DNA from 2 places in the Dissulfurirhabdus thermomarina genome. Region 2 is predicted to be linked to the other one. Evidence: riboswitches for the same ligand, from Rfam matches in the RefSeq annotation. Region 2 holds a riboswitch; the other holds the start of a gene.

Region 1 (5,288 bases), on a different contig from region 2:
TCCACCTCGGCCCGGAGGCTCTTCTGCTCCAGGAGGACCCGGCGCTCGAGGGCCGCCCTCTGGACGGCGAGGCGGAGCTGGTCCAGGCGGAAGGGCTTGGTGAGGAAGTCCGAGGCCCCGGCCCGCATGGCCTCCACGGTGACGCCCACCGAGGGGTAGGCCGTGATGACCACCGCCACGATGGAGCGATCCAATTCCTTGACCCGGCGGACGAACTCAACGCCGTTCATGCCGGGCATCATCACGTCGGAGAGAATGGCATCGATCCCGGGGATAGAGCGCAGCCGCTCGAGGCCCTGGTGACCGTCGGCGGCCTCGATCACCTCGCACCCCATGGAACGGAGGCACGAGCCGAGGCTGGCGCGGACGGCCTCGTCGTCGTCCACCACCAGGAGGCGCAGGGGCCCCCCGGCGCCGGTGGCGATCGGAGGTTGTGTTTCCCGGTTGTCGCGGGCGTCCTTCACGGGATGGAGTCGACCTCGTACCGGCGTGCAAAATAACCGCGGGGTCCCTCCCCTTCAAGGGCGGGGGCCCGTGGCGTCGTTCAGACCAGCCGCCCGATGAGCCGCTTCTTCAGGGCGGCGAACTCGTTTTCGTCGATGAGCCCCTGCTGGAGGAGCCGTCCCAGCCGTTCGAGCTCGGACAGGGCCTCGTCCGGGGCGATCTTTTCCGCCTGGAAGTAGGCGGGCGGGAGCCACTCGGTGCCGAAGTAGCTCGGCGGCGCGGGGTGCCGGCCCGCCTCCGGGGCCTTTCCGCCGCCGGGCTCGCCGGGGGTCTCCGGGGCCCCCCGGAGGCGTTCCAGGAGGTAGCGGTTCTCCCGGAGCAGCTGGATGCGCTCGCAGGCGTTGTCCACGCTGATCTTGAGCTCGTCCAGGCGGAAGGGCTTGCGGAGGTAGTCGTAGGCCCCCTCCTTCACGGCCTGGATGGCGGTCTCCAGGGAGGCGTAGCCCGTGATGATGATCACCAGGATCTGGGGATGGAGCCGGCGGGCCTGGTGCAGCACCTCCATGCCGTCCACCCCGGGCATCATGAGGTCTGTGATGAGGAGGTCGTAGGGCCGCTGCTTGAGGAGGCGCAGGGCCTCGGCCCCGTCGTGGACCACCGTGAGTTCGCGGCCCTCCCCGGAGAGGAGCTCGGTGATGAGATCCCCGATGTTCTTGTCGTCCTCCGCGATGAGGATGCGGATCTCGCCGGCGGGGAGGTCGGTGGGGGCCTTGTTCATGGGGCGGTCTTCCTGGGGCCCGGTTCCATGGGCCGCGGCGGGCCCGGTGGACAGACGGTCTTTATCCACGAGTCTCCACGAATGCACTAAGGGGAGGCGATCCCGCCCGGATGGCCGGGACCGGGGCGCGCAGCCTCGTCTCCGGCTCGTCGAGGTCCATCAGGGTATCATGGTGGCCGGGTTTCGTCACGGATCCAGGTTGTGCTCGACGGGTGGAATGGTTATGTTCCTTTCGCGGCGCCGGGGCGTCCGATGACCGGTTTCTCTCCATACCTATCGGCCCCGGGGGGCCGGAACTTGACGAAAAGACACCCGGGGCCGGAGGCCCCGCGCCGGCCGACCTTCCCGGCACCCGGCGGCGGCCGACGACCATGACGCGTTCTCCCTCGACCTCTCCCGAGCCCACCCTCGAACGGCTTGCCGCGGATCCGGAGCGGCTCCTCCGGCTGCCCCCGGCCGAGGCGGAGCGGCTCATGAACGCGCTCTCCCCGGAGGACCAGGCCAGCCTGGTGTTGCTGGCTCCCTGGTCGAGGCGGCAGGAACTCCTCCTCCTCTCCGCCAGATCGGGGGAACTGGTCCCGGGCCTTCCGGTGGAGGAGTTCTTCTGGACCGTGAAGGCCGTGGGGCCGAGGGACGCGCTGCCGCTCCTGCGCCTGGCCGCCCCGGCCCAGCTCCAGTTCATCTTCGACCTCGACTGGTGGCACAAGGACACGCTTCGGCCCGAGAAGGTGGCGGCCTGGCTGATCCTCCTCCTGGAGGCCGGGGAGGATGCGGCGGCGGCCTGGCTGAGGTGGATCGCGGCGCGGGACCTGGAGCTGCTGGCGGCGCTTTTCCGCCTCTTCGCCCGCGTGGAACGCCGGCCGGACGACATGGACTTCATGGAGGCCCGCGATCGGCTCCCGCCCTTCACCCTGGACGACCTCTACTTCGTGGCCTTCCACCGCCAGGAGTGGCAGCCGCTCCTGGCCCGTTACCTGGACCTGCTCCTCCAGTTCGACCCGCCCGCCTACCGGGCGGTGATGGAAGAGCTGGTCTCGGGGCTCCCCACGGAGAACCTCGAGGCGGCCTACCGGTGGCGGGCTGCCCGCCTCGTGGACTTCGGCGTGCCCGAGCACGGCGAGGCCCTGGACATCTACGCGCGCCTGTCTCCCGCCCGGGTCCACCGCCTGACCGCCCTCGAGGCGCGGGCCGCGGCGTCCGGGACCCCCGCCGTGCCGTCCTTCGTCCCCACCCTCTACCTCGGGCCCATGGAGGCGGTGCGCCGGGCCGTGGAGGGGATCGCCGGTACGCCGGCCATGGAGCGGGTGCTCCACGAGTGGGTATGGGCGGCCAACAAGCTCCTCGTGGTGGACGACGTGGACCTCGACGACCCGGCCGCCCTGGAGGAGGCTCTGCGGCGCGTCACCGCCCACGTGAACCTGGGTCTCGAGATCCTCTCCGAGGCTTGGGGCCAGGCCCCCCCGGAGGTCCTGGCCTCGGCCACGGTGGAGGACGTGATCCGCGTGGCCCTCACCCGGGTCCGGGAGGCCGTGGCGGGAGTCCGGCGCCTGCACCAGGCCGGGGTCTTCCCGGAGGGATTGCGCCTCCTCGAGGACGATCTGGCCCAGGCGGTGTCGGGTCTCTTCCGCACGCCGCCCCTCTACTACGACGCCGGGGCCGGGACGCACCGCCCCTTCCAGGACCTCGCCGAGGTCTCCGCCGCCGCTCGGGCCTCCGACCGAGCGGCGGCCTGGTTCGGGCTCGCGGAGGTCCTCTCCCCCCACTGGCGCCGATGGCCGGAGGTCCTGCCCGCCGCAGGGGTGAACCTGGCGGGGCTCCGGGAGCTGACCTGGCCGCGGGGCCTCCTCACCGCCCTGGCCGTCCTGGAACTGGAGGGCATCGCCGAGGTCCGCCCCGTGCCCGAGGAACGGCTGGCCGAGCTGCGGCGGGCCTGGTTCGAATCCGCGCCCGCGGGGCCGGTGCGTCTCCGACCCGGGCTGGCGGCGGATCTGGCCGGTCGCTTCCGGGTCGCCGCCGGAGGGGCGGTTCCGGAAGGGATCCCGCTCCCGGAGATGGTGGCCGAGGCCATGGGCCGCCTCGCTTCGGACTGGGAGGGCCTCGCCTGGGAGACGGCCCCGGACGGCCGCTTCGTCACCGCCCTCCTCGTGGGCCTCGAGGCCGATTGACAGGAACGGCGTTTTCCGGTAACTGTTCGAATCTCTGGTCCGCCATGGAGCTCCAGACGGACCGACGGGCCGCTTCCCGGGGGAATCCGGTGCGAAGCCGGAGCGGGCCCGCCACTGTATGTGGGGACGAAGGCTGCCTCGAGCCACTGCCCGGCCGGCCGGCGGGGCGGGAAGGCGCAGCCGGAGGACGATCCACGAGCCAGGAGACCCCGGGGAGCCGAAACCGACATATGGGTTCCGTTCCGCGTGGTCCCGGAACGGGGCCGCCTGGACAGAACGCGGGCGCTTGGCCGGGGCACCAAGGGCCCTTTTTTTGTTCCTGGGGGTGAACGATCATGGGACGGTGGCTGCGCATGGGGAGACGGCGCCTGCCGTGGGGCGTCCAGGCATGCCTGGCATGCCTGGCATGCCTGGCCGGGCTCGCCCCGGCGGCCGGGTCCGCCGCGGCGGTTCGGGTGGTGGACGACCTCGGCACCGATGTGGTCCTCGAGCGGCCCGCCGGGCGCATCGTGTGCCTCTACGGCGGGCTCACCGAGATCGTCTGCGCCCTCGGCCTCGACGGGGCCTTGGTCGGCTGCACCCGGGGCGAGACCTACCCGCCCTCGGTCCGGGCGAAGCCCCGGGTCGGCACCCACCTGCGGCCCAACCTCGAGCTGATCCTGGGGCTGGCGCCCGACCTCGTGCTCCAGGGCGGCGGCCGGGCCGAGGCCGCCGTGACCGTGGCCCGGCTCCGGGCCCGGGGGATCCCGGCGGCCGTCTTCAACCCGGCCGACTTCGAGGGCCTCTTCTCCACCATCCGGCGCATCGGCGTGCTCACCGGCCGGCCGGCCGCCGCCCGGCGCCTGGTGGCCGACATGGAGCGGCGGCTCCAGGCGGTCCGGGCCTTGGTGCCCCGGGGCGCCCCGCGCCCGAAGGTCTTCTTCGAGGTCAACGAGACCTCCCTCATCGCCGCGGGGGCCCGGAGCATCGTGGACGCCGTCATCGAGCAGGCGGGCGGGCGGAACGTGGTCCGCGTCCCCAAGCGCCTGGTGCGGTGCGACCTCGAGTTCCTGCTGGCCGCGGCGCCGGACGTCTACGTGATCCAGGAGGGGGTCATGAACCCGGCTCCGTCGGATCCCCGGCGGCGGCCGAACTTCGCCCTCCTGCCTGCGGTCCGGGCCGGCCGGATCCTCCGGGTGGACGAGGCCCTCTTCTCGCGGCCGGGGCCCCGGTCCGTGCAGGCCGTGGAGCTCCTCCACGCCTTCCTCTACCCCCGGGCGGCCGAGGTGGCGCCGTGAGCCCAGGCCCCGCGGGATACGGCCGCTTCTACGGGGTGGGCGTGGGCCCCGGCGACCCCGAGCTCATCACCGTCCGGGCCGCCCGGGTCCTGGGCCGGGTGGACGTGGTCTTCAGCGCCTGCGCTCACGGGGACGGCGAGAGCCTGGCCCGGCGGATCGCCGAGCCGTACCTGGCGCCCTCCGCCCGGGTGGTGCCGCTCCATTTTCCCATGACCCGGAACCGGCGCGAGGTGGAGGCGGCCTGGGACGAAAACGCCCGCCGGGTGCTCGGCGTCCTCGAGGCCCCGGCCGACGCCGCCTTCATCACCCTGGGCGATCCCAGCACCTTTTCCACATTCACCTACCTGTGGCGGCGCCTTTCGGCCCTGGCACCGGGTCTCGAGGCGGAGGTGGTGCCGGGGATCACCTCCTACCAGGCCGCCGCCGCCCAGGCCGGCGAGCCCCTGGCCGAGGGGGAGGAATCCCTGGTGATCGTCTCCGGCGCCAAGGGCGGGGCCCAGGTGGAGCGCTTCCGGGCCCTGGCCGACAACCTCGTGGTCCTCAAGGTCTACCGGCGGGCCGAGGAGGTCGCCCGGGCGCTCCGGGAGGGGAGCGAACTCGAGGGGGTGGTGGTGAGCCGGTGCG
Region 2 (5,288 bases):
CGTGGACGACATCCGGGCCGCCATGAAGGCGGCCATGAAGGCGGGGGAGACGGAACGGCGGGACCACGCCCGCGTGGTGCTGGCCGAGTTCCAGCGACTGCCCACCAAGGAGGTGGACGACGCCCGGGCGGTGAAGATCCTCCGGGCCCTGGCGGCCTCCGAGCGGGAGATGCTCAAGGCCCGGGGCGAGGAGCGCTCCGGTTTCCTCGACTTCGTGGAGGAGTTTCTGCCCCGGATGATGGACGAGGCCGAGATCCGGGCCTGGATCGAGGCCAACGTCGACCTTTCGGCCTACCCCAACCGCCTCCAGGCCATGCGGCCCATCATGGAGGCCCTCTCGGGCCAGGCCGACGGCGCCCTGGTGAAGCGGGTCCTGTCCGGGATGTGACTCAGGCCCCGGCGGGGAAGCCCAGGCGCCGGTAGGCGTCGTAGACCACGATGCCCACCGCGGTGGCCAGGTTGAGGCTCCGGACCCGGCCCCAGATGGGAACGCGGAAGGTCCGCTCCCGGTGGGCCGAGAGCAGGTCGGCCGGAAGACCCGTGGCCTCCTTCCCGAAGACCAGGAAGGCACCGTCCGCCACCGGGGCCTCGGTGTAGGGCCGCCCGCCCCTGGCGGAGAAGAAGAGGTGGGGGCCCGGGGCGGTCACGCGGAAAAAGGCCGCCAGGCTCTCGTGTTCCCGGACCGCCACGTGGGGCCAGTAGTCGAGGCCCGCCCGCCGGAGGTGGCGGTCGTCGATCCGGAAGCCGAGGGGGTGGACCAGGTGGAGGACCGACCCCGTGGCGGCGCACAGCCGGGCGACGTTTCCGGTGTTGGGCGGGATCTCCGGTTCGACCAGGACGACGTTCAGGCGGGGGGCGGCGGGGTTCACGGCGCCGGCGTTCCGGTGCCGCTCCGGCGTCTTTGGCGCTCGCGGCAGGCCGGGCAGAGCCCCAGCACCTCCAGCTTGTGTCCCTGGACCCGGTAGCCGAAACGCTCCGCGAGCCGCCGCTCCACATCCTCGAGGGCCGGATCGGTGAATTCCTCGATGCGCCGGCACTGCGTGCACCGGAGGTGGCAGTGGTGGTCGTGCCCGTAGATGTGCTCGTAGTGCATGTGGCCGTCTTCGAAGAAGACCTCCTGGACGAGCCCGGCCTCGATGAGCAAGGGGAGCAGGCGGTAGATGGAGGCCTTGGAGACCCGGTGGCCCTTGCGCCGCATGCCGAGGTAGAGGGTCTCGACATCGAAGTGGTCGTGGGTGGCGAAGATCTCCCGGATGATCCGCTCCCGCTCCGGGGTGTAGCGGAGGCCCTTTCGGCGGATGAAGTCCCGGAAGATCTCGAGTTCGTCCATGGGGGTGCGGGCGCGGTGTTTGTTGAAAAAGGATCTCGATTGCTTTTTAGCAGGTGGGCTCCGGTGCGGTCAATACCGGTTTGAAGGCTCCCCTCGCCCTTGCGCGGGGCGGTGAATCTCCTTAAAGTGGGAATGGTTCGAAATATTCCTGAAACTCAATAGCGATAGTCACGGGAGGATGCGGCCATGGTGCCAGGCTGGCTTCGACACATGTTCCGCGGCGGCGGGGGGAGGGCGTGTCGTTCCGGCGGCGGCCCCGGCCGGCGGGACGGCAGCCTCCACGAGAACGAGCGGGAGGAATTCCTCCGCCTGCTCGGCGAGATGGGCGAGGACCTCTCCCGGGAGGGGCGCCTCGTGCTGGACCTCTTTCTCGACACCGAGGGGCATCTCGCGGCCGAGGAGGTGCAGGCCAGGCTGGCCGAGCGGGGCGTCCGGATCGATCTGGCCACGGTGACCTGCGCCCTGGAGCGCTTCTGCCGGTTCGGCATCGCCCAGAAGATCAAGCTCAACGGCAAGAAGGTCTACTACGAGCACCTCCACGTGGGCAGCCACCACGACCACCTCATGTGCACCCGGTGCGGGGCCGTGGAGGAGTTCTTCGAGCCCCGGCTCGAGGCCTGCCAGGAGGACGTGACCCGCCGCTACGCCTTCCTGCCCTTCCGGCACCGCCTGGTGATCTACGGCCTCTGCCGCCGGTGCGCCGCCGGCCTGGCGGCGGGTACGCTTCCCCTCCACGAGGCCGCCTGCGGCGAGAAGGTCCGGGTGGTGGGCTTCGCCGGGGGCGCCAACGTCCAGGGGCGGCTCGCGGCCATGGGGCTGTCCGTCGGCGACGAGGTGGAGGTGGTCAACAACGCCGGCCCGGTCATCGTGAGCCGCGGTGGCGTGCGGCTGGCCGTGGGGCTCGGTCTCGCCGAGAAGGTCCACGTCGCCCCGGCCCGGCCCGAGGTCCCCAGGGGTTCCGGTGCCGGGACCGGGCAGGGGGGTTGACCCACCGGCCCGGCCATGGTAACACCATTTGAAAATTCGTATGCCGCCTTCGGCCCTTCGGGGCCGCCGGGGAATCCGGTGCAAATCCGGAGCGGGCCCGCCACTGTGAGTGGGGACGACGGCCGCGGATGCCACTGTCCGGGTGAAGGGATGGGAAGGCGCGGCCGGTCGGGTGATCCACGAGCCAGGATACCCGGAAGCGGCCACGCGGCGGCGCCGGCGAGGCCCCCGGCGCCGCGGTGAGACACCTGGACGGCGCGAGCGGGCACGCCCCGGGTCCTGACGAGGGACTCGGGGTTTTTTCGTGCCAAGCGGGTCGGCCGGGTGGGGTCTCCCGGGGCCGGAGGAGAAAGGAGTCCACGAGATGAGGACCGCAAAGGGTATCTTGGCCATGGCGACGGCGGTGCTGCTCCTGGCCGCGGCGGGCGGGGCCGCCCGGGGGGAGACCGGCGGGGTGGTGCGTTTTCTCAAGCCCCGGTACGCGCCCGTCAAGCCCGCCATCGTGCTCGCCGCCTTCGGGACCAGCACCACGGCCCGAGCCACCTTCGACGTCCTGGACCGCCGGATCCGGGCGGCCTTTCCGGGCCACGAGGTCCGCTGGGCCTTCACCTCCCGGATCATCCGCGAGAAGGTGAACCGCCGGCGGGCGGACGCCGATCGGCTCAGGAGCCTCCCCGAGGTCCTCGCGGCCCTCCAGGCCGAGGGGGTCCGCCAGGTGGTGGTGCAGTCCATGCACGTCTTTCCGGGGGGTGAATACGTCCACATGCAGCGCCAGGCCCGGATGGAGGGGCTCCAGGTGGCCGTCGGGGAGCCGCTGCTCGCCACGTGGGAGGACGCGGCGCGGGTGTTCGCCGTGCTGGAGCGGGAGTTTCCGGCACCCGACGAGGGGTGCGTGGTCCTGGCCGGCCACGGGACGCCGAACACCTACTACGCCCCGTCCACGGCGGTCTACCTGGCCCTGGACCGCTGGATCCATGCCCGCTACCCCAACGTCTACCTCGGGAGCGTGGAGGGCGTTCCGGATCGGAAGGACGCCCTGGACCGCGCCAAGGCCCATCCCGGCCGGCGCGTCCGGATCGTCCCCTTCATGCTCGTCGCCGGCGACCACGTCATGAACGACATCATGGGAGAGGCCGCCGGGGAAGGAGAGGAAGCCTCCTGGGCCGAGGAACTTCGCCGGGCCGGGAAGGTCGTCGACTGTCCCACCGTGAAGCTGGGCGGGAAGGTCCTCTACAAGGGCCTCGGGCTCTACGACGTCACCGCCGAGATCCTCGTGGAACACATCCGGCAGGCGCTCCGGGACTTCCCCCGCTGGTAGGCGGCGGGCCCGGGGCTTGGCCGGATTCGGCGAAAACGGCGGCGCCACCCGCGCCGGAAGACCCGCGGGACCCCGTCCCGCGGGATGCAGGGAGGAAAGGGAGCGATGAGACGTGCAACGAGGGGAATCTTCTGGGCGGCGGCCGCGGTGCTGCTCGCCCTCGGGCCGGCGGTGGTCCGGGCCGCCACGGTGGACGAGCTTTCCCGGGACGTCCGGCGCCTCGAGGAGCGCAACCGTGAGTTGCTCGACCGGGTGGAAAGGCTGGAGCGGCGGGAGGCGCCCGCCGGAGACGCGGCGGAGGCGGGGCCCGCCTGGACGGACCGGATCCGCCTGAGCGGAGGCGTCACCACGGTGGTGCAGGCGACGGCCGGAAACGCCGACAACAACCCCGACGGCGGCAACCATGCCGACGGGACCTATACCCTGGACCTCGGGCTCGAGGCCGACCTCGACGGCCTCGGCACCGTCGTGGTGCACCTCGAGGGGGGCGACGGCGAGGGAGTCAACGACAACGTCCCTTCCTTCAGCGTCCCGAACTACGACGCCTACGCCACCCTGAACAACGCCAACCAGGCGGACCTCACCATCTCCGAGGCCTACTACGAGGCCCGGCTCCTCGGCGGCCGCCTCACCTTCGACGTCGGCAAGATGGACGTGAGCACCCTCTTCGACCAGAACGCGGCGGCCGGCGACGAGACCACCCAGTTCCTCTCCAACATCTTCGTGAAGAGCATGGGGCTCACCGTCCCGGAACCCGACGACTTCTACGCCCCGGCGGCCATGGTGGCCCTGGCCCCGGCGGATTTTCTGGAGTTCCGCCTCATCGGCGCCTCGGCCAACAACGAGCACGGCCACCTCTGGGAAGACATCTTCAGCAAGGGGTTCGTGGCGGCCCAGGCCGCCGTGAGCGCCGCCCCCTTCGGTCGCAAGGGCACCTACCGCCTCTACGGGTGGTGGGACGAGCGCCGCCACGTCAAGAACCGCCTCCTGCCGCTGGTCAACGCCGCCCCCACCCGGGCGGACCAGCGGGCGGACGAGCCCCTCTACGGCTGGGGGGTGAGCCTCGACCAGGAGCTGGCCGATGGCCTGGTGCTCTTCGCCCGCTACAGCCGGACCCTGGACGATCTCGCCGCCTGGGACGCCGATGCCGCCATGTGGGCGCCCATCCCCGTGGAGGAGGTCTATTCCGCGGGGCTGAGCCTCTCCGGCACCCCCTGGAACCGGCCCGGCGACGCCCTCGGCGTGGCCTGGGGCCAGGCGCTTCTCACCCGGGACTTCGCGCAATCCACCCGCAACCCGGCCGACGAGCGGTACGTGGAGGCCTACTACCGGTACGCCTGGAACGCCCACCTGGCCACCACGGCGGATCTCCAGTGGATCGAGAACCCCGGCGGGTCCTTCGCGGCGGACAACGTCTGGATCTTCGGGCTGCGCGGGCAGGTCGATTTCTGACCTGGATGCGGCGGCGGGGGTTCCCTTGGGACCCCGGGCGGCCCATAATCTTGGTATGAACACGGGGCCGGTCCCGCCGTCCGGGCCCGGCCCCGCCGGGAGGCCCGAGTCATGTGGCAGGAAGTGGTGGTCTGGACCCTCTTCGGGTTGTGCGCGGCCTGGCTGGCCGTGCGGATCTACCGGTCGCTCCGGGGCGGGGCC

The links. Region 2 has a riboswitch for cobalamin ahead of HCU62_RS07865 (sirohydrochlorin cobaltochelatase). Riboswitches for the same ligand answer to the same signal wherever they lie in the genome.
Region 1: linked by a shared signal. The riboswitch ahead of HCU62_RS06095 (ABC transporter substrate-binding protein) and the one ahead of HCU62_RS07865 (sirohydrochlorin cobaltochelatase) in region 2 are both predicted to bind cobalamin.

Annotation. Positions count from the first base shown of each region.
Region 1 covers NZ_JAATWC010000004.1:29,516-34,803, reverse strand. Annotated here, with positions in the region: gene HCU62_RS06110 (HD domain-containing phosphohydrolase) at 1-464, opposite strand, end outside; gene HCU62_RS06105 (response regulator) at 545-1,222, opposite strand; gene HCU62_RS06100 (DUF6178 family protein) at 1,594-3,387, shown strand; cobalamin riboswitch at 3,405-3,616, shown strand; gene HCU62_RS06095 (ABC transporter substrate-binding protein) at 3,723-4,664, shown strand; gene cobI (precorrin-2 C(20)-methyltransferase) at 4,661-5,288, shown strand, end outside.
Region 2 covers NZ_JAATWC010000006.1:16,385-21,672, reverse strand. Annotated here, with positions in the region: gene HCU62_RS07885 (GatB/YqeY domain-containing protein) at 1-388, shown strand, start outside; gene HCU62_RS07880 (tRNA (cytidine(34)-2'-O)-methyltransferase) at 390-869, opposite strand; gene HCU62_RS07875 (Fur family transcriptional regulator) at 866-1,330, opposite strand; gene HCU62_RS11630 (transcriptional repressor) at 1,517-2,317, shown strand; cobalamin riboswitch at 2,386-2,512, shown strand; gene HCU62_RS07865 (sirohydrochlorin cobaltochelatase) at 2,682-3,635, shown strand; gene HCU62_RS07860 (carbohydrate porin) at 3,741-5,087, shown strand; gene HCU62_RS07855 (hypothetical protein) at 5,199-5,288, shown strand, end outside.